One region of the Staphylococcus epidermidis genome, then DNA from elsewhere that is predicted to be linked to it. Evidence: riboswitches for the same ligand, from Rfam matches in the RefSeq annotation. Region 1 holds a riboswitch; each other region holds the start of a gene.
What was found. A riboswitch is a leader RNA that binds a small molecule or an ion and turns the genes downstream of it on or off. The one in region 1 is predicted to bind thiamine pyrophosphate.
Positions count from the first base shown of each region.

Region 2: it holds a riboswitch for thiamine pyrophosphate, as region 1 does, so the genes downstream of both, FNL83_RS02205 (thiamine phosphate synthase) here and FNL83_RS08565 (ECF transporter S component) in region 1, are expected to answer to the same signal.
Region 3: it holds a riboswitch for thiamine pyrophosphate, as region 1 does, so the genes downstream of both, tenA (thiaminase II) here and FNL83_RS08565 (ECF transporter S component) in region 1, are expected to answer to the same signal.
Region 4: it holds a riboswitch for thiamine pyrophosphate, as region 1 does, so the genes downstream of both, FNL83_RS10820 (3-oxoacyl-ACP reductase) here and FNL83_RS08565 (ECF transporter S component) in region 1, are expected to answer to the same signal.

Region 1 is NZ_AP019721.1:1,763,664-1,769,750, reverse strand. Features, by position in the region: gene FNL83_RS08570 (ABC transporter ATP-binding protein) at 1-841, opposite strand, end outside; gene FNL83_RS08565 (ECF transporter S component) at 855-1,430, opposite strand; TPP riboswitch at 1,515-1,617, opposite strand; gene FNL83_RS08560 (oleate hydratase) at 1,953-3,728, shown strand; gene graF (glycopeptide resistance-associated protein GraF) at 4,140-4,274, opposite strand; gene auxA (lipoteichoic acid stability factor AuxA) at 4,426-5,718, shown strand; gene FNL83_RS08545 (class I SAM-dependent rRNA methyltransferase) at 6,024-6,087, shown strand, end outside.
Region 2 is NZ_AP019721.1:469,967-476,053, forward strand. Features, by position in the region: gene FNL83_RS02190 (thiazole synthase) at 1-58, opposite strand, end outside; gene thiS (sulfur carrier protein ThiS) at 60-260, opposite strand; gene thiO (glycine oxidase ThiO) at 244-1,362, opposite strand; gene FNL83_RS02205 (thiamine phosphate synthase) at 1,355-1,954, opposite strand; TPP riboswitch at 2,024-2,133, opposite strand; gene FNL83_RS02210 (pyruvate MFS transporter) at 2,626-3,900, shown strand; gene FNL83_RS02215 (putative quinol monooxygenase) at 4,053-4,343, shown strand; gene FNL83_RS02220 (FUSC family protein) at 4,505-6,087, shown strand, end outside.
Region 3 is NZ_AP019721.1:821,697-827,783, reverse strand. Features, by position in the region: gene thiM (hydroxyethylthiazole kinase) at 1-537, opposite strand, end outside; gene thiD (bifunctional hydroxymethylpyrimidine kinase/phosphomethylpyrimidine kinase) at 530-1,351, opposite strand; gene tenA (thiaminase II) at 1,344-2,033, opposite strand; TPP riboswitch at 2,105-2,203, opposite strand; gene FNL83_RS04040 (transglycosylase family protein) at 2,317-2,976, opposite strand; gene FNL83_RS04035 (single-stranded DNA-binding protein) at 3,364-3,759, opposite strand; gene FNL83_RS04030 (YwpF-like family protein) at 3,950-4,390, shown strand; gene fabZ (3-hydroxyacyl-ACP dehydratase FabZ) at 4,708-5,145, opposite strand; gene murA (UDP-N-acetylglucosamine 1-carboxyvinyltransferase) at 5,179-6,087, opposite strand, start outside.
Region 4 is NZ_AP019721.1:2,193,782-2,199,868, reverse strand. Features, by position in the region: gene FNL83_RS10825 (NtaA/DmoA family FMN-dependent monooxygenase) at 1-909, opposite strand, end outside; gene FNL83_RS10820 (3-oxoacyl-ACP reductase) at 971-1,723, opposite strand; TPP riboswitch at 1,824-1,923, opposite strand; gene FNL83_RS10815 (deoxynucleoside kinase) at 2,078-2,740, opposite strand; gene FNL83_RS10810 (deoxynucleoside kinase) at 2,733-3,350, opposite strand; gene tadA (tRNA adenosine(34) deaminase TadA) at 3,417-3,923, shown strand; gene FNL83_RS10795 (Cof-type HAD-IIB family hydrolase) at 4,091-4,969, shown strand; gene FNL83_RS10790 (NADPH-dependent FMN reductase) at 4,974-5,540, shown strand; gene FNL83_RS10785 (SdrD B-like domain-containing protein) at 5,984-6,087, shown strand, end outside.

The DNA of each region.
Region 1 (6,087 bases):
ACCATTCACCTGAATACAGTTTAAGCTCCTTGGATGAAAAAAGTGTCTTTTTACCTCTAATAATTTGCCCGTCGTCAAAATGAAATAAGAGGTTCTTTGTTTGATTAGGTAATGGGATGGGGCGTGGTGCACTGTGCCATGCTCTAGGGTGCCAAACTCCATATTCAGTTAATAACGCTTCATAATGATCTAAGATTTGTTCTGGGGTGTCGTCAGCAACAATTTCACCATCATAATTTAATAACAACACGCGGTCAACATGTTGCCAAATATGTTCAACCTTATGCTCAACAATTAAAACTGTTTGATCTTTCCAAAGATTGATTAATTTCTTCCATAAATCTTCAGTTGCTTTCACGTCGAGCATTGCAGTAGGCTCATCTAAAAAAAGTGTCTTTGATTTTTGTAGTATTGTTTCAACAATAGCTAACTTCTGTTTCATGCCGCCACTTAGATTGTTGACATATGTTTTATGAGTAACATTAAGGTCTACAGACTTTAGTGCGTTTTCGATTTCTTGATCCATCTCACTTCTAGGAATATTTCTATTTTCTAAAACAAATGCAAGTTCTTCATATACTTTTGGCATACAAAATTGATTATCTGGATCTTGAAATATAACGCCACTATCATGATCAATATTCAATTCATCATATTTCATCGGAAGTTCAATTAAATTAGGTACTATTCCACTTAATACATTAAGTAATGTGCTTTTACCTGATCCGGAAGGACCGAGTAAAAGCACTTTTTCTTTATTTTTAATCTCAAGATTTAAGTTATCGAATATTTTCCTATCACCATTCGGATACTTTAAACGTAAATTTTTAACACGTAACAATTAAAAAATCCCCTTATAGGTTATCGTAATCTTGTTGTGATGCTGGTCTAAAGAATTTAGTTACACCGGTTTTATCTAATGCTTTGACAATCCAGTATGAAACTAAACCAGCTAATACAATTCCGCTAATTGAACGGAAAACTATAAATAGTAGTAAGTTCCATCCAGCAACTTCGTTTAAGTAACCATAGAAGTAATCCACTGGGAAAGAGATTAAAGCAGTTGCTAACCCAGCAAGCATTGCTACAGCAGCAGAACGTGATTTGTATTTAAAAATAGCAAATATAATTTCACAAGCCAATCCCTGTAATATCGCATATATGATAGTAGGTATATCAAATTTTCCCATAACAATCGTTTCACCAGCTCCAGCTGCGATTTCTGCTAATAATGCTATACCTGGCTTAGGAATGATTAAGTAACAAACGACTGCTGCCATAAACCATACACCATATGTAAGTTGTTCTAAGTGAATACCCGCAACTTGTACAATATTGTAAACAAACCACCATAAGTTATAAATGATGGCAAATACTACTGAAATTAAAACTGTCACAAGAATTTCAGATAGTTTCAAACCTTTTGACATAAAAAACATCCTCCTAAAAAACGCACAACCTTCTCTAGGAAAGTTGTGCGTCAGAAGTTACATCTAATCATAATCCGTTAGATTAGATGTATAACAACACTTTCCTACGCTAGTAACTAGCTAGATCAGGTTCGAAGGGTTTGAGGTTGGCCTCATCTCAGTAAAGAATACACCCCTAGTGCGTTCAATTATTTAATTAACTTAAATGTATGATTTTTATCATATATTGTCAAGGTTCTTTCGAGTATTGTTATTTAAATGAGAAATATATTTACTATTTTAGAGATGAATTGCAATAAATGTGTATCGAAGTAAAATTTATAGAATTAATGATTTAAATTTTTCTAACCAGTCTTTAATTTGATATTAAAAATAGCTAAATAAAAATGATTAGTATAGTTTTAAGTAAACTAAATTAAAAAATAACCAATTGTTTGTTTTATTACACAAAGAGGAGTAAAATACAATTGAAAGCGATATCATATAGATTTTCAAACTTTATCTAATTGGAGTGATGTTTCTATGTATTATACAAATAGTAATTATGAAGCGTTTGCTCGGCCTAAAAAACCTGAAAATGTTGATAATAAATCAGCCTATTTGATAGGGGCTGGATTAGCTTCTTTAGCTGCAGCATGTTTTTTAATTAGAGATGGACAAATGAAAGGCGAGAATATCCATATTTTAGAAGAGTTAGATATCTCAGGAGGAAGTTTAGATGGCATCAATATGGAGCATCATGGCTATGTAGTACGTGGTGGCAGAGAAATGGAAAATCATTTTGAATGCTTATGGGATTTATTCAGAAGTATACCATCACTTGAGCAAACTAATGCTTCTGTGTTAGACGAGTTTTATTGGTTAAATAAAGAAGACCCTAATTATTCTAAATGTAGAGCGATTGAAAGTGGAGGTAAGCGTATTGATACTGATGGTGATTTTACATTAACAAAAAAAGCAATTAAAGAAATTTTAAATTTATGTTTGATGAAAGAAGAAGATTTAGACGATGTTAAAATCACTGATGTCTTTTCAAGAGACTTTTTAAATTCTAATTTTTGGCTTTATTGGAAAACAATGTTTGCATTCGAGCCATGGCATTCAGCGATGGAGATGCGTAGATATCTTATGCGTTTTGTGCATCATATTGGTGGTTTAGCAGATTTTAGTGCATTAAAATTTACTAAGTATAATCAATATGAATCTTTAGTATTACCGATGATAGAATATCTAAAATCACATAGCGTGAACTTTGAATTTGGAGTACAAGTGAATAATATTTTAGTTGATGCAACACCATCTACTAAAATTGCTAGAGAAATCATTTTAACTAGAGATGATAAAGAAGAATCTATCCCGTTGACAGTTAATGACTTGGTATTTGTTACTAATGGAAGTATTACCGAAAGTTCAACCTATGGTGATAATGACCACCCTGCTCCTATAACACATTCTTTAGGTGGTAGTTGGACATTATGGAAAAACTTAGCTAATCAAAGTCCTGAATTCGGAAGACCTGAGAAATTCTGTGATCACATTCCAGCTAAAAGTTGGTTCGTATCAGCAACGGCAACAACAGATAATAAAAAAATAATCTCATATATCGAACAATTATGTAAAAGAGATGTTTTATCAGGTCGGACAGTCACAGGCGGTATCATTTCTGTCGCTAATTCGAGTTGGCAACTTAGTTTTACAGTGAACCGTCAGCAACAATTTAAGAAACAACCTAAAAATCAAGTTAGTGTATGGATTTACGCATTATACTCTGACGAAAAAGGAGACTTCATTAAAAAACCAATCACGGAATGTACTGGTAGTGAAATCTGTCAAGAATGGTTATATCATATGGGTGTTCCACAAGAGGAAATTGTTGAATTAGCTCAATCAGAATGTAACACGATTCCTGTTTATATGCCATATGTAACTGCATATTTCATGCCTAGAGCATACAAAGATCGACCGTTAGTAGTACCGAATGGCTCTAAAAATTTAGCATTTATTGGAAACTTTGCAGAAACAGCACGGGATACTGTATTCACTACAGAATATTCAGTTAGAACAGCTATGGAAGCTGTTTATCAATTATTGGATGTTGATAGAGGTGTACCTGAAGTTTATGCCTCTGAATTTGATGCACGCGTACTGATGGATGCATTTTATGAATTAAATGATCGTAAATCTTTACATGAACTTGTTAATAAAAACTTTATTAAAAGATCAGTATTAAATACAGTGCTGAAGAAAATACGTGGTACTTTCATTGAAGAATTGTTACGTAAACATAAATTACTATAGTGTAATTAAATGATAAATATAACTGTCGTCCAAGATTAGAATTTTGGCGACAGTTTTTTCTATCATTGATATTAATAATGATTTAAGAGCTATGACGCAAATCTTTCGAAAAAGTAGTCGTAAAATTGTTGTGTAATTTCTTTTGGATAAATAAATATTCTGCTGAATTTTACATAAATGTCAACTGTGAAATAAAAAAGGTTAAATAATAACGTAGATTTGTATTAAAAGAAATTATTATAATGATAATCATAGATGAACGCCTTTATTAGTACAGAAAAAAGACAATTTCTATCAAAAATTTTAATAGAAATTGTCTTTTTATATTACTTATGAACTCAATGATTCAACGATTTAAATGCTAATAGATCATCTTATTATCTAGCATAAACACTTATATCATTAGTGAAATTAATCTAGTGTATCTTGAATATCTTTCTTTGTTTGTTCGATATCATCTGTTTTTTCTTCGTTTTGTTCTTTAAGTTTTTCTTCTACTTCTTTGGCTTTTTCTGCTGATTTTTTTTCGAATTCTTTATTTGTCATAAAAATTCACCTCTTTAATAGGATTTCTGTTTACACAAATGTTTTACCCCGTTATTCTATTAATAAACGTTTGTAGGACTATAGATGTATTTCATGATATTTTAAAGACAATTAAACGATCTTCATATATAATAATTTTGAGGTGAACAGTATGTCTTTTCTTAGGAAACACACCGAAATTATATTTAGTTATATCATCGGTATCGTTTCACTTTTTACAGGTCTCATTATTTTTATTAACTTACCTTTAATCAAACAATTTAAAGGTGACAAAAAGGTTGATACGCATGTGCATAACGTATGGGAATTCCTAAATGCCTTTTTTGCCGAGATTATAAAAGTGATGAGTAAATTTATTGGTGGCTTTCCAATTACAAGTGCCATAGTAATCATCGTATTTGGTATTCTAGTGATGCTGTTAGGTCACACTTTATTTAGAACTATTAAATACGATTATGACATTTCAATTTTCTTTTTAGTTATTGGCATTATGTACTTTATCATTACATTATTGCTAATGACACAAGTGTATGGCTTTTTTGCTATCGTCTTTATTATTCCTTTTACAGTTCATATTGGTTACATAGTTTATAAAGATGAGTTGAACCAAGACAATCGAAAGAACCATTATATGTGGATTATTGTAACTTATGGAATGAGTTATCTTATTACCCAAATTTCGCTATATGGACGTATTGACGCAAATGAAATTGAATCAATTGATATTTTAAGTGTAAATACATTCTTCATTATTATGTGGTTATTAGGTCAGATGGCTATATGGAATTTCTTATTCCTAAGACGTTCATTACCACTCACTAAAGAAGAATTAGGCGAAGAGGAACCTGAACTTTCAAGAACTAATAAAGGCAATGTATCTAATCAAACTAAAGTTCACTTAAAACAACTACAAAATAAGACAACCGAGTATGCACGTAAGACTAGAAGAAGTGTTGATTTAGATAAAATTAGAGCCAAAAGGGACAAATTTAAGCAAAAAATTAACAGCATAGTAGATATACAAGAGGACGATATTCCAAATTGGATGAAAAAACCTAAATGGGTTAAACCTATGTATGTTCAATTGTTTTGTGGTGTAATTATTCTGTTTTTTGCTTTTCTAGAATTTAATAATAGAAACGCATTATTCTTAACTGGTGAATGGGAGTTATCACAAACGCAATATGTAGTTGAGTGGGTAACATTATTATTGCTACTTTTCATTATTATTATTTATATTGCAACTACATTAACTTATTATTTAAGGGATAAATATTATTATTTACAACTCTTTATGGGCAGTATTTTATTCTTTAAATTTCTTACAGAATTTATCAATATTATGGTACATGGATTATTATTATCAATTTTCATTACGCCAATCTTATTATTAATGCTTATTGCAATGATTGTTGCTTATTCTTTACAGTTGAGAGAAAAATAAATAGGTTAAATTTGATTTATAACAACTAATCATTGGTGAAAATACTTAACTTTTCAAATCAATAATTGTATTTATCTAACTTTATATTCAATGACCAGTAAGAAATATCACAGAAAGGTTTCTATGTGAGCAATACATTTCATGGGTGGGATAGTGAATTCAGAATGAATTTCGTCCCACTCTTTTTCTGTGTGATTCACTAAAGTTATTTGTTAAAATGATGTTGAAATTATATGGTGTTAACTGATTTACGAAACAAAATTATCATAACTAACAGTGATAAAAATTAAGAGAGGTATTCATTTATGAAACTTGCTACGCTAAATAAAGGCAAAGAAACAAAGTATTTAAACCACTATCCATTAATAG
Region 2 (6,087 bases), 1.1 Mb from region 1:
ATTTTCCAGTACCTAAAAGTAAACGAGATTGTAATTCTAAATTTCCTATTTTAAACATATTAACCGCCTCCAACAATTTCTAGTAATTCTAATCTGTCGTCTTCTCTTACAGTATATTCTTCATATTTGTCTTGCTTGATAAGTTCTTTGTTTAGTTCAACAATCACTCGTTTTGGGTCTAATTCAAGTGAATGTAAAACCTCTTGTATCGATTGATTCTGATCGAAAGTGAAGAGGTCGCCATTAATGATACACTTCATGATTATTCCTCCTTGTAACTGTAAAACTTGAATAACGTGATGGTTTAATACCAGAAAGTAGCCAATTGGCAATGTCACGACCGATAATAGGTGACAATAATATTCCGTTTCGATAATGACCACTTATCACGTATAAGCCATCATCAATTTGATCCATGACTGGCATTTCTTTTTCTGTGTATGGTCTTACTCCTGACCATTTCTTCAGTATATGACTGTCTTTTAGTTGAGGGACACGATGATATGCATGGCGAAGAAGCCAATCCATACCTTCATCTGTAGTACCGACAGAATAATTATTAAATTCACTCGTCGCACCAATTAAAAAACGATTGGGTTGTTTTGGAACGATGTAACAACCATTAGTCATAAATAATGTCTCAGTAAGTGAAAGATCGTTATTTTCTAATAAGATAACTTCACCTTTAACGCCAATCACTTGTCGTTGTAGATGATATTGTGTTAATAATTGCGAAGACCATGCGCCACCTGCAACGATAATTTTGTGCGCTTCAATTGTTGAAGATTGATCGGTTTTCACTGAATAATAGCCATTATGCCGTTCTATTGAAGTGACCTCTGTAGACTCATAACGCTTAATCTCTCTTAACTTCATTGATTCTACTAATGCCAGTGTGTAATGATGTGCATTAATTTGACCATCGTGTGGTATGTGAATGGCCGCGTATGAAGGTTTAACTTCACCATGTGTAAGTTGTAGCAAATCATCATCTGATAATTGTTTGACACTACGGTCTTGACTATTCAGAAATTGATATTGTCGTTTTATAGATGAGATATCATCGTGTTCATTAGCAATTTTGATAAGTCCTGAATTTTTAAATTGAATGTCTATGCCTGTTTCATCTAATAATGATTTACTTAATTGTGGAAACATAGCACGAGATTCGATGGCTAATTGAAACAAGTCACTATCCTCTGTAAATTCATTTTGTGCACCAAGCATACCTCCAGCTTTATATGACGCATGCTTTCCAGGTACATCTCTATCTATGACTGCAACATCTAAGTGTGTTGCACTGAGGTGTCTAGCAATTGACATACCAATAACTCCTGAACCAATGATTAGTACATCATGCATGAGTAGACCACTCCTTTCTTAATTGTTTAATTTCTTCTAGTGAAGCATTGTTAAAATATGATATGGCACATATACCTTTAAATCCAGGTGGCATCTTTTGAAGTGAATGTTCATTAATACCACCAATAGCATAAATAGGGATAGGAACATTTAATGCCTGTTGGATAGCTTCTTTAGAACGCGGTGGTACATTTGGATGTGAAGAGGTAGGAAAAATATGTCCAAAAAAGACAGAATCCAAACCATTTTCGTAACATCGTTTTACTGTTTCAACGTCATGTGTAGACATACTTACACAAATATCAGGATGAGCTTCTTTATATGTGAAAGCAGTTGTGTCATTTTCTTTAAAATGGATACGTTTAAGGTGTAAATCCTCTAACAGTGTCACATCGCTATGAATAATTATTTTATCTTTACTAAAACCCAATTGAAGTAAAGATTGAATCATGTCCTTGTTTTCTTCGTTATTCATGGAAGTGCGAAATAACAAGCCATCAATAGCTTCTTCGATATGTTTATAATGCTGTAAATCGTCCCTAGTCAGTTGTTTATGATATGTAATCGCAATAAATATAAATATCCCCCCCAATTTCTACAATAAAAAACGCCATTTCCCTTATATTGGGAAATAGCGTTGAGCTTTAGTATGACTTCATAAAATTGAGCGTCGCCACTTCCCTACGCCAGTATGAACTGGATCAGGTTCCAGGAATTATAAAGTCAGTTCTTTACTCTCAGCCTTAAACAAAGGCACTTCCAGTGGTTAAATATGAAATTAATTTACAAGATATTAAATGTTTCGTTTACAATATTTTACTACCTTTAATAAAAGACTTCAAATTTCTTTACAATTTCTATTAAGAAGATTGTAGATATCGTATTCATTTAAAAGTTATTATTATCATTTGCAAATCATTTTTAACTTTTATTGGTCAATTACATATTTAGAAACCATTTTTAAAAAATCAATAACTAATGATTGCTAATATATTGTGAGAATAGGGTGTAAGGGGCGCGGTAAAAGATATAAAAGTGTATGATGCATCTAAAATGCACAAAAAATATTAAAAAGTTCAAAAAAAATTCACAAAAAGTATTGTAACCGTTTACACTACGTGCTATATTAATAAAAAATTGTAGCGCTACAACTTAACAGTTGTTTTAAAAATTGAAGTTAAAACAGTCACCAGAGGGGATTTCTGAAACATAACGACATCATAATAAGAAACAACATAATACAAATGGAAGTAGGAAACAAATATGAAAGAAAAACGTAGTAATGTTCGTTGGTATTTTGCAATAGGGTTCTTCTTTATTGGGGTTATTGCTTACATGGATCGATCTAACATATCTTATATTGCAGTACCGATGATGAAAGATTTGGGGTTAACTAAGACACAATTTGGTTTATTAGCATCATTTTTCTCCCTAGGATATGCATTAATGCAAGTACCTTCGGGGATGTTAGCAGAGAAGTTTGGACCACGTAAAATGATTACTGTCGCTTTAGTTTGGTGGAGTGCATTTACCATCTTAACAGGGATGATTAAACATCATGGTTTACTTTACTTTATTAGATTCTTATTTGGTGTTGGTGAAGCGCCAATGTATCCATCCAATGCAGTTTTTAACTCTTTTTGGTTCGCTAAAAATGAAAAAGGTCGTGCATCTAGTGCGTTGTTAGCAGGATCTTATTTTGGTCCAGTTTTAGCACCTATCATCACGATAGCCATTGTCAATGCTTTTAACTGGCAAGCCGTTTTCTATATTTTCGGGGTTGTAGGAATTTTAATGGCAGTTCTTTGGGCAATTATTGCTAAAGACTTACCAGAACAACATAAAATGGTAAACGATGCCGAGAAAAGATTTATTACTCAAAATCGTGATATTGTCGCAACTGAGAAATCTTTACCACCGTGGAAACGTTTTTTAAGTCATTTCAGTTTCTACGCAATCGCATTGCAATACTTTGTAGTTCAGTTTGTTATCGCGTTGTTCCTAATATGGTTACCAACATATTTAACTGAACAATATCATGTGAATTTCAAAGAAATGACTATCAGTGCATTACCTTGGTTATTTATGTTCTTCTTAATTTTATTTGCTGGAGCTATTTCAGACAAGATTTTGAATACAGGTCAATCACGTTTTGTTGCACGTGGCGTAATTGCGATTGCGGGATTTGTGGTATTCTCAATTTCAATTTTCTTAGCAGTACATACAGACAACTTATATGTAACCATTTTCTGGTTATCACTTTGTTTAGGTGGCGTAGGTATTTCTATGGGAATGAGTTGGGCTGCAGCCACTGACTTAGGTCGTAATTTCTCTGGAACTGTGTCAGGTTGGATGAACTTATGGGGAAATGTTGGCGCACTTATTAGTCCTTTACTTGCAGGAATTGTTGTAGATCATTTAGGATGGTCAATGACATTACAACTCTTAATCGTTCCGGCTATTATAGCAGCAATTCTATGGTTCTTCGTTAAACCAGATAAACCTCTTATTGTTAGTGAAGAACACGTTAATAAATAATATTTTTCAAACACATGCAATGACATTCGTATCATTGCGTGTGTTTATTCTTTTATTATGTGGTATAGAGCATGGAAGCGATAAGCGAATTGTTTTTTTTATCAGTTATAAACTGCTAAACTTATAATTAATATGTATAGGAGTTGACTAAAATGATTATAATTAATGCTAAATTAAAAATCGATGCTAATAAACGCGAGGATTATCTAAAACTTATGAAAGAATTAGTCATAAATTCTAGAAAAGAAGATGGTAATTTATTCTATCATCATTACGAAGATGTAACTGAGAAAAATGTCTTTGTCGTAGTTGAAAACTATAAAGACGAACAAGCGGTTCAAGCACACAATCAATCAGATCACTTTAAAGTTTTTAGTGATAATATTAGTCAATATTTAATTGAAGAACCTCAAATTGATGTAAGTCAACCTATTCAATTATAATCACAATCTGTACTTACTCTAAAGTGAAAATGTGATAAAATAATAACTAAATATCATAATTCTCAACAATGTTGATGAAGGGCAGAACAATAAATGTATGAAGTATATGTTCTGTCCTTTTTTAATTGAATTTGTGGGATGTTAGAGAAAGGAAGATTGGGATGCAACAAATCATTAACTCTTTGATACACTTCGACCGTTCAAAAATTGATATAGCTAAAGGAATACGACAAGGATTTTTAATGATACTACCAGCATTGATAGGTTACTTATTAGGATTCCCTATGTTTGGTATTTTAATATCAACAGGTACGCTAGCACATGTCTACGTTTTTAGTGGATCACCGCAATCTATGTTAAAAACAGTCATCACCTGTTCACTATCATTTACTATTTGCATGATTCTTGGCACCTTAACAGTATCTCAGCCTATTTTATTTGGATTACTATTACTGGTTGTTGTTACAATCCCATATTATACGTTTAATGCACTAAAAATCGCTGGTCCATCATCGACATTCTTTTTAGTAACGTTTTGCTTATCTATAAACTTACCGATAGCCCCAGAAGAAGCGCTTTTACGTGGATCTGCAATTCTCATTGGTGGTATATTGGCTACCATAACAGTAATTTTAACAATCATATTTGCTAAAGAGAAAGCAGAAGACAGAGCAATTCATGCGGATTTTAAAACATTACATAACTTGCTACATCATTTTGATGAGCCAGAGGATTTCAAAGCATATGCTCGAAACGCTGTTACAGAATTTAGAAATTCTGAAAAACTTTTAATTACCTCAACATCAGGTGGTAATGGAAAATTAAGTAAAAGGTTTCAGAAATTAATTTTATTACACACATCAGCACAAGGGATATATTCAGAATTACTAGAACTCAATGAAAATCATATTCGTCCATTACCAAGTGACTTAGTTGAAATGATGGATCATATCATTAATAGTGTTCAACAACCTAAACAACAATATCGACCGTGGTCAAAAGTTGTTGATGTGGCACCAGAATTTCAAAATTTAATGGATCATATTTTGAAAATAGATGAAATGATTCACGCAAACGATAATCAAATTAAATATGAAGCAGATATTCGCAAGCCTTTATATAGTAAGCGAATATATCAAAATCTAACTTTCGACTCAATTGTATTTAGAAATGCTTTGCAATATACAGTTATTATGGCAGTAGCTATATTTATTGCTCTAGCGTTTAACATTCAAAAAGCGTATTGGGTGCCATTGTCAGCGCATACCATCATGTTAGGTAATGTGACAACGATTCGTACGTTAGACAGGTCACTTGCTAGAGGTATTGGAACGATAATCGGGACTATTGTTTTGTCGGGAATCTTGGCATTTCATATCGATCCTATTTTCGCTATTATCATTATGGGATTTTCTGCCATGATGACGGAAGCGTTTGTGGCATCTAACTATGCATTTGCAGTCATTTTTATTACGACACAAGTCATTATGCTCAATGGTCTAGCCTCTCAAAATTTAAATATTGAGATAGCGTACACCCGAATTATTGACGTTCTGATAGGTATAGCTATTGCAGTTATTGGTATATTCATACTCGCGCGTAAAACTGCATCCTCAATGTTATCTGATGCTATTGCCGAATTGGTACGTAAAGAAGGTATTTTATTTCATTATTTATTTTCAAAAAATAAACAGGAAACGAATGAACGTGATAGGGTAGAAAGTTTAAATTTAAACGTCAAAAT
Region 3 (6,087 bases), 940 kb from region 1:
AGAACCATTAGATAATTTAATTATTTTCTCATTTTTTGCAATAATATCATCTTTTCCAGTAATGACAATAGCAGTATTTAAAGTATTAGCCGCTTTTTTTGCAATATTTACTGAATCTAATTCGCTGTCACTGTCAGTACCTTTCATAGTTGTATTAAAATCTATTAATGTCAATATTTCTGAAGCATTGCCTTTTATTACTGTGACATTAACTTCACCAAGAAAACGTTGACAAAAATTTTTACGATATGTAGAAGCACCAACTGCCACTGGATCAAAAACTATTGGTGTACCTTGCTGATTAGCAATTTTACCTATTTTGATAATGTCTTCTTCATTTTCACGTGTGAGTGTACCGATGTTAATTAAAAGCGCACTAGCCATTCGAGTAAAATCTTCAGCTTCTTCTGGTGCCTCACTCATTGCGGGACTAGCACCTAAACTTAGTAAACCATTCGCAGTAAAGTTTTTCACAACATCATTGGTATAGCAAATTACGAGTGGATTTTCTGAACGTAATCGTTCTAAATTATTCATCATCTAAACCTACTTTCTTCATATAAGCAAAATGATTTACAGGTCCTCTCCCCTTGCCAATTTCTGGGGTATGTTCAATACTTAATGAAATAAACTCTTTTGCTTTTTTAACTGCATCTTTTATGGAACGACCTTTAGCTAATTCTGCTGTAATAACTGCTGAAAAAGTACAACCAGTTCCATGAGTATGTTTAGTATCAAAGCGTTTGTTCTCAAAGGTATACGTTTCATTCTTAGTAAAAAGAAAATCTTTAGCATTATTTAAATCGGCTGAATGCCCTCCCTTAATTACAACACCCTTACTACCAATTTCATTAATAAAGATTTGACCTGCTTTACGTATGCTTTCTTCATCATTAATTTTAATACCAGTAATTTCCTCAGCTTCAGGTATATTCGGAGTGACAACATCAGCCAAAGGTAATAATGTTGATTGCAAATGATTTTTAGTATTTTCATCCATCAATGAATCACCACTTTTGGCAAGCATAACTGGATCAATCACATAAGGAATATTGGAATGTTCCTTTAAGTAACTTTGAATCAACTCCATCGTTTTTTTTGTTGCAATCATACCCGTTTTGATAGCTTGTGGTAATTCATCATCAAACACACTATCAAGTTGTTCCTTTACCCATGAAGATTCTAAATTATGGATATGTTGAACTCCTAGGGTATTTTGAGCAACGATACTTGTTATAGTGGCCATACCATAAACGCCACACGCGTGAAATGATTTTAAATCCGCCATAACACCTGCCCCACCGGTGGGATCTGTGCCTGCTATTGTTAGTGCAATTTTAGGTTTATTCATTGTTATTTCCCCCATATTCCCATTTTTCATTAATATATGCCATATTGAAGAAATGTCTCTCATGAATAGTACTTTGCAAGAAATTTTCTTTAATCTCTTTTTTTTCTGTCTCACTACAATGTTTAGTTAAACGGTCCATCAATTGATCGAACACATCAACAAGTTCGTCCATTTCAGTACTATAAAATTGAAACCATTTAGAAGTCACTGATTCTTTATTTAATTTGGGATCTTCCATCGCACGTTTACCAATGACAGCGTAGACGTATGGACAGGGTGCCATCGCTGCAATCGTGAAGGCTGCATTTTCACGTGCAAATGCATTGAAGTACATATGTTTAATATAATGATCACCACTTGGTGGCCATACTTTTTCTTTTACTATTTCTTCATATGGTTCATTAATGAAATCAGCTAGAACCTCATGCGCTTCAACTTCTCCTTCTAACATAAACTCAATTTGTTCTACTAGAAATTTAACATCTTCCATAGAACTCATTTTGGGTATGAGCATTGCATAAATATTTGTAAACTCTTTTAAATAAGAAGCGTCTGCTCTTAAGTATTGTCTTACAGCTTGATTAGATAACTTACCTGCTAGTAAATCTTGAATAAAACCATCATTGTAAATGTCATCAATAATAGGTCTTGATGCTTCCCTCAACTCTTTTGAAAATGTCATAATTAGCCTCCTCAAAAAATAAAACTACTTCCCAGCGAAGAAAGTAGTTAGACCAAGACATCTCAATGACGAATAGTTAATAACTACTTTCCTACGTTGGTATTAACCAAATCAGGTTATAAGGGTCTGAATACATTCATCTCAGCCTTTTGGCTCCCCTAGTAGCAAATAATATATGATTCATTATCAACCATAGCAAACGATTACATGTAAATCAAATAAGTCGTACAATAAAAAACCATCTTCTCAAATTCGAGAAGATGGTAGATACTTCATATTTTAATTATGCAGTTACCCAATGACCTGGGCCACCAGTATTATATAATTTTACTGCTGCTCGGTCTTGTACGCTTTCTGGAGCTTTTGCAGGTGAAACACCTTTATATTGACTTGGAGCAACAGAATCCCAAGTTGATTGTAAGAATTGATATTTACCTGCTGCACCTGAAGATGGGTTTATTGCATGAATATCGCCACCTGATTCACGTTGAGCAATTTGTTGTAAATGTGAATTTACATTTACTGATGAACCACTTGAAGCTTTACTTGAAGAAGTTTGACTTGTAGATGTTGATTTTGTTTGTGGTTGTGCTGTTTGCTCATTTTGTGGTGCTGATACTTGTACAGGTTGTTGTTGTGTAGCTACTTGAGATTGGCTTGGTTGAACAGGTTGCGTAGCATTGTTTGTTGATTCATAACTCCAACTCCAAGTAGAACCATCAGATTCAAAATGATATGAATTACCATTGTAATCAAAATTAATATTATAAGCACCTTCTTGAACAGGGCTTTCATTTAGTGATTGATCATTAGTTAACGCTTTTTGAGCTAACTCTGCTTTATCAACATTTGTAGTCTCACTTGCATGTGCGTCATGACCTGCGTTACCTGCTACAACGCCTAGTCCTATAGCTAATGATGATGCAACTAATGTTTTTTTCATTATTAAAAATCCTCCTAAAAGTGATTTGTTTTCTTAATTTGTTTACGTAACCCACTGTAACATCTATAAAAATCGTGCAGGTTACACTGAAATAAAAATAAACGCCTATTTTTTACACTACAATTACATGAAATAGGATGCTAATTTTTATGAATAACCGTAATGATTCCTATCATGATAGTTTTTTCGAGTCATATTACTACAATATCGTTGTAATACAAATGAAATTTATCAGATAATTATTGAAATTATAGGCCTTTGCTATGTATTTAAAGCGACCTTTTATTAATATTTTATGATTAACAAAGGCCGCTCGAGTATAATTGAAAGAAAGGATAAATTAATTTATTAAATATAGGATGGAGTTTTAAAGGAAAAGTTAGTTGTTTAAATATGAATTATTTCTAAATCATCAGGTTGATAAGTGTTGTTTTCAAATTGATTATCAGAGGGAGTTTCATTGTTTTTATTTTTTGGGGACATGAATTTTATTGTTTCAACGTATAATTCTGTAACAAAATGTGTTTGGCCTTCTTTTTCATATTTTCTTGAACGCATTTGTCCAGTTATACCTACTAAAGTACCTTGACTAGTGTACTTTTCAATATTAGTGGCAGTTTTACCGAAAGCTTTACAAAGTAAATAATCTGTAGAAATTTCATTATTATCATCTTTGTAGTTTCTTTCTGTAGCAACGCAAAATGTTGCTATTTTGTTATCCTCCTTTTCATAGATTTGAGCATCTTTCGTCATTCTACCAACAATGACTATTTTATTTAACATGTGTCACCTCCTTCTTATGTTCTAATCATAACTGAGCTTAGTTCACTGGTCAAAACCACAATTTTATTGAAATTGTTAGTAAATGACGATGAGATTTTGATATATTTAAAGAAAATATTGAAGTATTATATCTAAATCTGACATAAATTTCTATTATTGTATTAATAAAAAAATTTGGAGAAGTGATATTATGAAAACTTTTAAGGCAGTAAGATTTCAAATTGTGAATGAACATGGTGCAATATCAGAATACGTCATTGAAGATGGTGTGATTATAAATAAAGAAGGAAGTGGCACTGGGTGGTTACTAGAAATAGTAATTTCAAATGAACACTATGAAACATTTAAGCAATATAAGGATAACAAACAACTTTTAGATATTAGAGTAGTCATCACAAGACCTGCTAACGATCCAGCGTTATTTAATGCAACAGTTAAAAGCGTTAAAAATTTTAAATATTCAATGTCAGTCGTTTTAGAATGTCACATCTACACTTTGAGACAAGAATACGCTGAGAGTTTATTAGAAGAATTAGTTGATGAAGGACTTACAGGTGAAAAGTTGAAAAAAACATTTAATCGTATGATGCAATCAAAACCTAAGTTGAAAGATGAGAAAATCGAAAGATAAACACCAAGGGTAATTATAAAACATTTAATTTTCATATATTTAAATCATATACAATTTTAAATATTGAACATAAATAAAGCCTAGAACATGAATTAACCATTGTTCCAGGCTCTTTACGAACAGAGATTACTATATTAAAAAGTACTGCCATTTGATACTTATATTTCTAGGCGAGACCTGACTTAAAGTATTTCAACCAGAAATTCAATATACATAAAGTGTTAGGTCAATAATCTGTGCGATATTCTTTAAATAAGTTTTACTATTTTGTTATCACAATACGAATTATTTTACCTAAAGAGTTTAATTATCTAAGATTAAGCATCTTGAATAGCAAAAGTAAGTTCACAGCTACAAGCAAGTTGGCCATCAACAGTCGCTTTAGCCGAACCCTTACCAATAGGACCTTTTATTTTAGTTATTTCAACTTCCAACATTAATGTATCTCCAGGTACGACTTGTTTTTTGAAGCGACACTTATCAATGCCTGCAAACAATGCTATTTTCCCTTTATTTTCTTCACTATTTAACATAGCTACTGCACCAGTTTGCGCTAAAGCTTCTGTAATAAGAACACCAGGCATCACAGCGTAATTAGGGAAATGTCCCTGGAAAAATGGTTCATTACCTGATACTTGCTTTAGTCCTACACACCTTTTACCTTCTTCATACTCTACAATTTTATCTATTAGTAAAAAAGGTTGTCTATGTGGGATAATTTGTTTAATTTGATTATAATCAAAAATCGTTTCCATTTTTAAAACCTCCGAGCTTAAGCTGTAATAATATTATCGATTTACACGTTCTATGTTTGCACCTAGACTTTTTAGTTTTCCATGTAAATTGACGTATCCTCTATCTAGATGCTTTAACTCAGTCACTTGCGTAGTTCCCTCTGCAACTAAACCAGCTAAGATTAAGGCTGCAGCAGCTCTTAAATCTGTTGCTTTAACTTGAGCACCTTGTAAATGGCTTTTTCCTTCAATTTTAGCACTTCTTCCTTCAACACTTATATTCGCATTCATTCTTCTAAATTCTGCAACGTGCATAAATCTATTTTCAAAAACAGTCTCAGTAATCACTTTGTGTCCATTTGCTGTTAATAATAAAGCCATCATTTGAGATTGCATATCAGTTGGGAAACCTGGGTGTGGTAAAGTTTTTACATCTACTGGATTTAAATCTCCATTTGCTGTAACTCTTATACCTTCTTCATAATATTCAAGATCTACCCCCATCTCTTCAAGCTTATATATTAAACTAGCCATATGTTCTTTAATTGCACCACGTACAAATATGTCACCACGAGTTATTGCACCTGCGATAAGTAACGTTCCAGCTTCAATTCTATCTGGTATAATTGCATGTTCAACACCGTAAAGTTTTTCAACACCATGTATCGTAATGGTATCAGTACCTGCACCTGTAATTTTACCGCCCATTTCATTAATATAATTAGCTAAATCAACAATTTCAGGTTCTTTAGCGACATTCTCAATGATAGATTTTCCTGATGCCAAGGACGCTGCCATAATAATATTTTGAGTTGCACCTACACTCGGAAAATCTAAATGAATATGTGCTCCCTTTAATCCATCTTTAGCATTTGCATAAATATTTCCATTTTCTAAATGAATGTCTGCACCTAAAGCTTCAAATCCTTTAATGTGCTGCTCGATAGGACGTGTTCCAATCGC
Region 4 (6,087 bases), 430 kb from region 1:
GAGTTGCTTTAAAGCATCTTCAATGGGTAACTTTTGATCAAGTTCTGCTTTTTTTGATAATGCTTTTTCATGGGTTTCACCTACATACGTTACTAAACCAGGGAAAATTTTAATTTTTCTATCTGGATGGTGAGTTTTAGATATAGCATCAGACAATTTCTTTTTATAACTACGTGCTTGCTTAATATCCCATGAAACAGAGTAAACAGCATCAGCATATTTTGCTGCTAATGCAATACCTTCTTTTGACGCACCGGCTTGCATAGATACTGGTTTACCTTGAGGACTTTGTGGTGTTGTATGTGGTCCTCGTACTTGAAAATAGTCCCCCTCATGATAAAAAGGTTTAATATCTTTAGACTCAATAATTTTGTTGTTGTTTTTATCTGGTACATAAGATGCAGTTGACCAAGAAGTGAATAGCTTATTCATTACCGATGCAAATTCATCTGCTTTTTTGTAGCGCTCATGTCTTTCCGGTAAGTATTGAAGACTGTGATTTTGGGCTTCAATATCTGTCATGGATGTGACCAAATTCCAACCTACACGGCCATGAGATAAGTAGTCTAGACTTAATAATTGACGAGAAGCGGTGAATGGATTTGAAAATGTACTCGATATTGTTGGCACTAATCCTATATGCGATGTAACTTGTGCAATAGCTGATAAGTTAATTATAGGATCAAACCAAAAAGCGGGCATAGTAGTATTATCACTCGCATTAAAGGCTTGATTGTCTGCAAAAAAGACGATATCCAAAAAGCCTTTCTCAGCTATTTGAGCTAAATGCTGATAATAAGATATGTTGCCGATATCCTCAATATTAGAATCTTTCATACGCCATGCCGCTTGATGATGACCACACCCATACAGTAACACACCTATGTTAAGAAAGTGATTATTTGTCATATGAACACCTCATTAATTATTATCTTTTTGTAAAAAATACACAACCGAAGAGTGTAAACGCTTAGTTCATTGTTAAACCACCGTCAACGGTAATATTTTGACCTGTCACGCCACGTGCTTCGTCTGAAGCGAGATATACAACCATATTGGCTACATCTTGAGGTGATGTTACTTTTCTAAGAGGTGTAGTTTGAGCAATTAAATCAAATACTTCAGGTGTAGTAACTGCACTTGCATCAGTCGTTTTGAGTAATCCTCCAGAAACAACATTTGCTGTGATACCATATTGTCCAAGTTCTGCAGCAATATTACGGGTAAAGCCGATGAGACCTGCCTTTGCTGTTGTATACTCATGATAAGGTACGACTGGATTTTGATACAAATTGGTTCCAATACTAATAATGCATCCACTTTGTTGTTCTATAAATTGTGGTATGACGCTTTGAGTCACATTAAATGCTCCTTTTAAAGTACCATTAAGTTGTTGTTGATAATCTTCCCAAGTTAAATCTTCAAACGATTTTTGCTGATTTGGATCAAATTTAAAACCAACAAGTGCATTATTGATTACTATATCTATTTTTCCAAAATGTTGTGTGGCAGTTTGAATCATTTGATTCACATCGTTTCTGTCTGTCACATCAGCTTGAATAGCTATAGCCTTACTTTGATTATAATTTCTAATTAATTTTTCAGCTTTATCCTTATTTTGTTTGTAATTAACAACAACATTGTAGCCTTTTTCTAGTAAAGTTATTGCAATTTTAGCGCCTAATCCACGACTACTTCCCGTGATAATTGCAGTTTTTTTCATCTTCATGCCCCCAATATTTTTATTTGTATAAGAAAAAATGCACAACCTTCATGAGAAAAGTTGTGCATCCAAATCAATATATAAAGACAGAATGATAATTAGATGAGATTCAACACTTTCCTCCGCTAGTATAAGCTAGTTCAGGTTCAAAGGGTTTGGATGATATCCATCTCAGTTAAAAAACACCCCTAGTGCATATAATTCACTTATAGTACAAACATAGAATTTTTATAAAATATTGTCAACATTCTTAATAATAGCTATATCTGTTATTTTAATATTGAAGTAAAAAGTATATGAAATAGCTTGTGAAAGTATACAAATATAAGCTCTAATTTTCTACAATTGGATATATTATCTTGTATCCACTTGTCGGTATGCTTTAATAACTTGAGCAATTTTATCAATGACTGGATCAAGGGAGTCTAAATCTTCGTGTATGTCATATTCATTAATATTAAGTCGAACAACAGGACATGCATTAAAATTGTTAATCCAATTTTCATACCGTTTAAATAGTTTTCTCCAATATTCTGGATCTGTATTGATTTCCATGTCACGTCCACGCTGTTGAATACGATCAATTACTTCATCATAATCACATTCTAGATAAATTAGAACATCAGGCTTTGGAAAATAAGGTGTCATGACCATTGCATTAAATAATTCGTAATACGTGTGATAGTCGTCAGCACTCATTGTTCCTTGTTCTTCATGCATTTTTGCAAAAATATCTACATCCTCATAAATTGAACGATCTTGAACGAAACCTCCACCATACTCAAACATGCGTTTTTGTTCCTTAAAACGTTCAGCAAGAAAGTAAATTTGAAGATGAAAGCTCCAACGTTCAAAATTATGATAAAATTTATCTAAATAAGGATTATGGTCTACATTCTCAAAGGAAGTTTTAAAATTTAACTTATCAGCAAGTGCTTGTGTTAACGTAGATTTACCAACCCCTACAGTACCAGCAATGGTTATTACTGCATTTTGAGGAATACCATAATTATTCATCTTTATTTTCTCCAATCATAGGTTTTACTAAATTTAAAATATTTTGGTAATCGTAATCATTTTTAACGAAATCTTGTTGTGACGTATCAATTCGAATGACATTTGCACCGTCATTCTTTAATGATTCATAATAAGCAAGATAATCTTTTTTTAAAGTAAGTAAATAGTCATCTTCTATATGAGATTCAAAGCTACGATTACGTTGTGCAATTCTTGATTTTAATACATTTAAATCAGCATCTAAAAAGATAATTGTATTTGGCATTTCGATATCTTCAGTTAAAATATCAAAAATACGACTGAATTTATCAAATTCTTTAGCATCTAAAGTATTTTTAGCAAAAATTTTATTTTTATGAATATGATAATCGCTAACTATACCTTGATTTAGCGACTCAATATCTCTAATCTGTTTATATCTGTTACATAAAAAGAACATTTCAGTTTGAAAACTCCATTTTTCTATATCATCATAAAAATCAGATAGAAATGGATTTTCATCAACAATTTCTTTCTCTTCATAAAAACCAAACGTCTTGCTTAATCGGTGAGCAAGAGAGGATTTACCAACACCTATAGGTCCTTCGATTGCAATAAATGGTTTATTCATAATCACTTCTCCAAATGTTAAGATAGACAATGAGTATTGTACCATAAGTGAGGTATTCCAACACATATGAAAAAAAATCATGATTACATGCGCTTAGCAATTAATGAAGCACACAAAGCCAAAGCATTAGGAGAAGTTCCAATCGGAGCAGTTATTGTTAAAGAGGGTCAAGTCATTGCACGTGCACATAATTTAAGGGAAACATTGCAGCAACCTACCGCCCACGCAGAGCACATAGCGATAGAACGGGCTTCAGAAGTTGTCGGCAGTTGGAGATTAGAAGAATGTACGTTGTATGTTACATTAGAGCCCTGTGTTATGTGTGCGGGCACTATTATTATGAGCCGTATTCCAAAGGTTGTGTATGGTGCTACTGATCCCAAGGGAGGTTGTTCGGGAAGTCTTATGAATTTATTAGAACAACCCCAGTTTAATCATAGGGCAACCGTAGAAAAAGGAATTTTAGAAGAAGAGTGTGCAGAACTATTGAGAAGTTTTTTTAAGGAAATACGTGAAAAGAAAAAAGCAGAAAAACAGGGGAAGATACAAAAGGATATAAATTTGTTAAAATGATGTCGTACATAAATAAACGTATTTTTGAAGTCTAGTAAATCGTTAAAGATTGTGTGATAACATATAATAATAATGAAGTTAAGACATATGCTACACACATAAATTTTAAATTAATTTAAAAAATTCATATAGCATCACTTTAAAATAAGTGGAAACGAGGTCAACTAATGATAAAGCTAATAGCAACGGATATGGATGGAACATTACTTAACGCTGGTCATGAAATCACCACTATGAATCAAGAAGCTATAAAATTTGCGCAAGCGAACGGCATTACAGTAGTTATTGCAACTGGTAGAGCGTTTTACGAGGCACAAACACCTGTTGCTGAAACAGATTTAAAAGTCCCTTACATATGTTTGAATGGTGCAGAAGTTCGTGAGGAATCATTTAACATAATGAGTACATCACATCTTAATCATGATTTAGTACACAAAATTACGACAGCACTTAAAAATAATCATATTTATTATCAAATTTACACAAATCGTGGCATATATACAGAAGATCCTAAACGTGATTTAGCAATCTATATAGATATTGCAGAACGTGCGGGTCAAAAAGCAGATGTAGCCAAGATACGAAATAATATACAAAAACGCATAGATAACGGTACTTTAAAAGTTGTAGAAAATTATGATTCAATTGAAGATATTCCTGGAGAACTTATTATGAAGGTGTTAGCTTTTGATGCAGATTTAAGTAAAATCGACCAAGTAGGTCAGGAGTTAGCATCATCACCAAATTTAGCAGTATCCTCATCATCAAGAGGTAACCTAGAAATCACTCATTCAGACGCTCAAAAAGGCATTGCCTTATCAGCTATTGCTCATCAATTAGGTATAGATTTAACAGATGTGGTAGCAATAGGAGATAATTTAAATGATATTTCAATGCTAGAACGTGTAGGTTATCCAGTAGCAATGAATAATGCTACAGATGAAGTTAAACATATTGCTAAATATGTCACAGACACCAATGAAAATAGTGGAGTTGGAAAAGCAATCATGAAAATATTAAAAGAAGAAAATAATTTAGAGGTGTAAAATAATGAAAGGTTTAATTATTATAGGGAGTGCTCAAGTAGGGTCTCATACGAACGCTTTATCAAAATATTTAAAAGGTCAACTCGGCGAACATGATGTTGAGGTGGAAATCTTTGACCTAGCTGAGAAACCCATTCATCAATTGGATTTTGCTGGTACAACACAAGCAGTTGATGAAATTAAAAACAATGTCAAATCTTTACAAAATAAAGCAATGGAAGCAGATTTCTTAATTTTAGGAACGCCAAATTATCATGGATCGTTTTCAGGTATTCTTAAAAATGCACTTGACCACCTTAATATGGACCATTTCAAAATGAAACCCGTGGGACTCATTTGCAATAGTGGAGGAATAGTAAGTTCTGAGCCATTATCACACTTGAGAGTCATCGTACGTAGTTTACTTGGTATTGCTGTACCAACGCAAATTGCTACACATGATTCTGATTATGCTAAATTAGAAGATGGTACCTTATACTTAGAAGATAATGAATTTCAACTACGTTCAAAATTGTTTGTTGATCAAATTGTATCCTTCGTAACAAATAGTCCATATGAACACTTAAAATAATCATATTTTATGATTTGTTTTTATCAAGCAATATCATTAAATTAGCTCCCTTTGATGTTTTTAGTAAACATTAGAGGGAGTCTTTATATATTTATCACCTTAATAAAACATATACATTATTCTTGAGATTTGCCTTTAAAATATTCCATAAAACACTGTGACAGAGACGTACATAATACTAATATGAAATACAGCGGTTATTTATATTTTTTTATTTGAAATAGTTTGGTGACGATTTGTTTGATGAATATAATAATAATTTTAATTGTTCATGTTATTAGAATTTTAAGAAATGCTGAGCAAATTAATTAACTATTTATTAAATGTTTGTTAACATGTTTAAAAAATATTGCAAAAAATACTTATATAATATATTGTATTTTACTCTAGAAATGATTTTTACATGAAAATTACATTGAAATAGTCAAAGATAAGGAGTTTTTATGATTAATAAAAAAAATAATTTACTAACTAAAAAGAAACCTATAACAAATAAATCCAATAAATATGCAATTAGAAAATTCACAGTAGGTACAGCATCTATTGT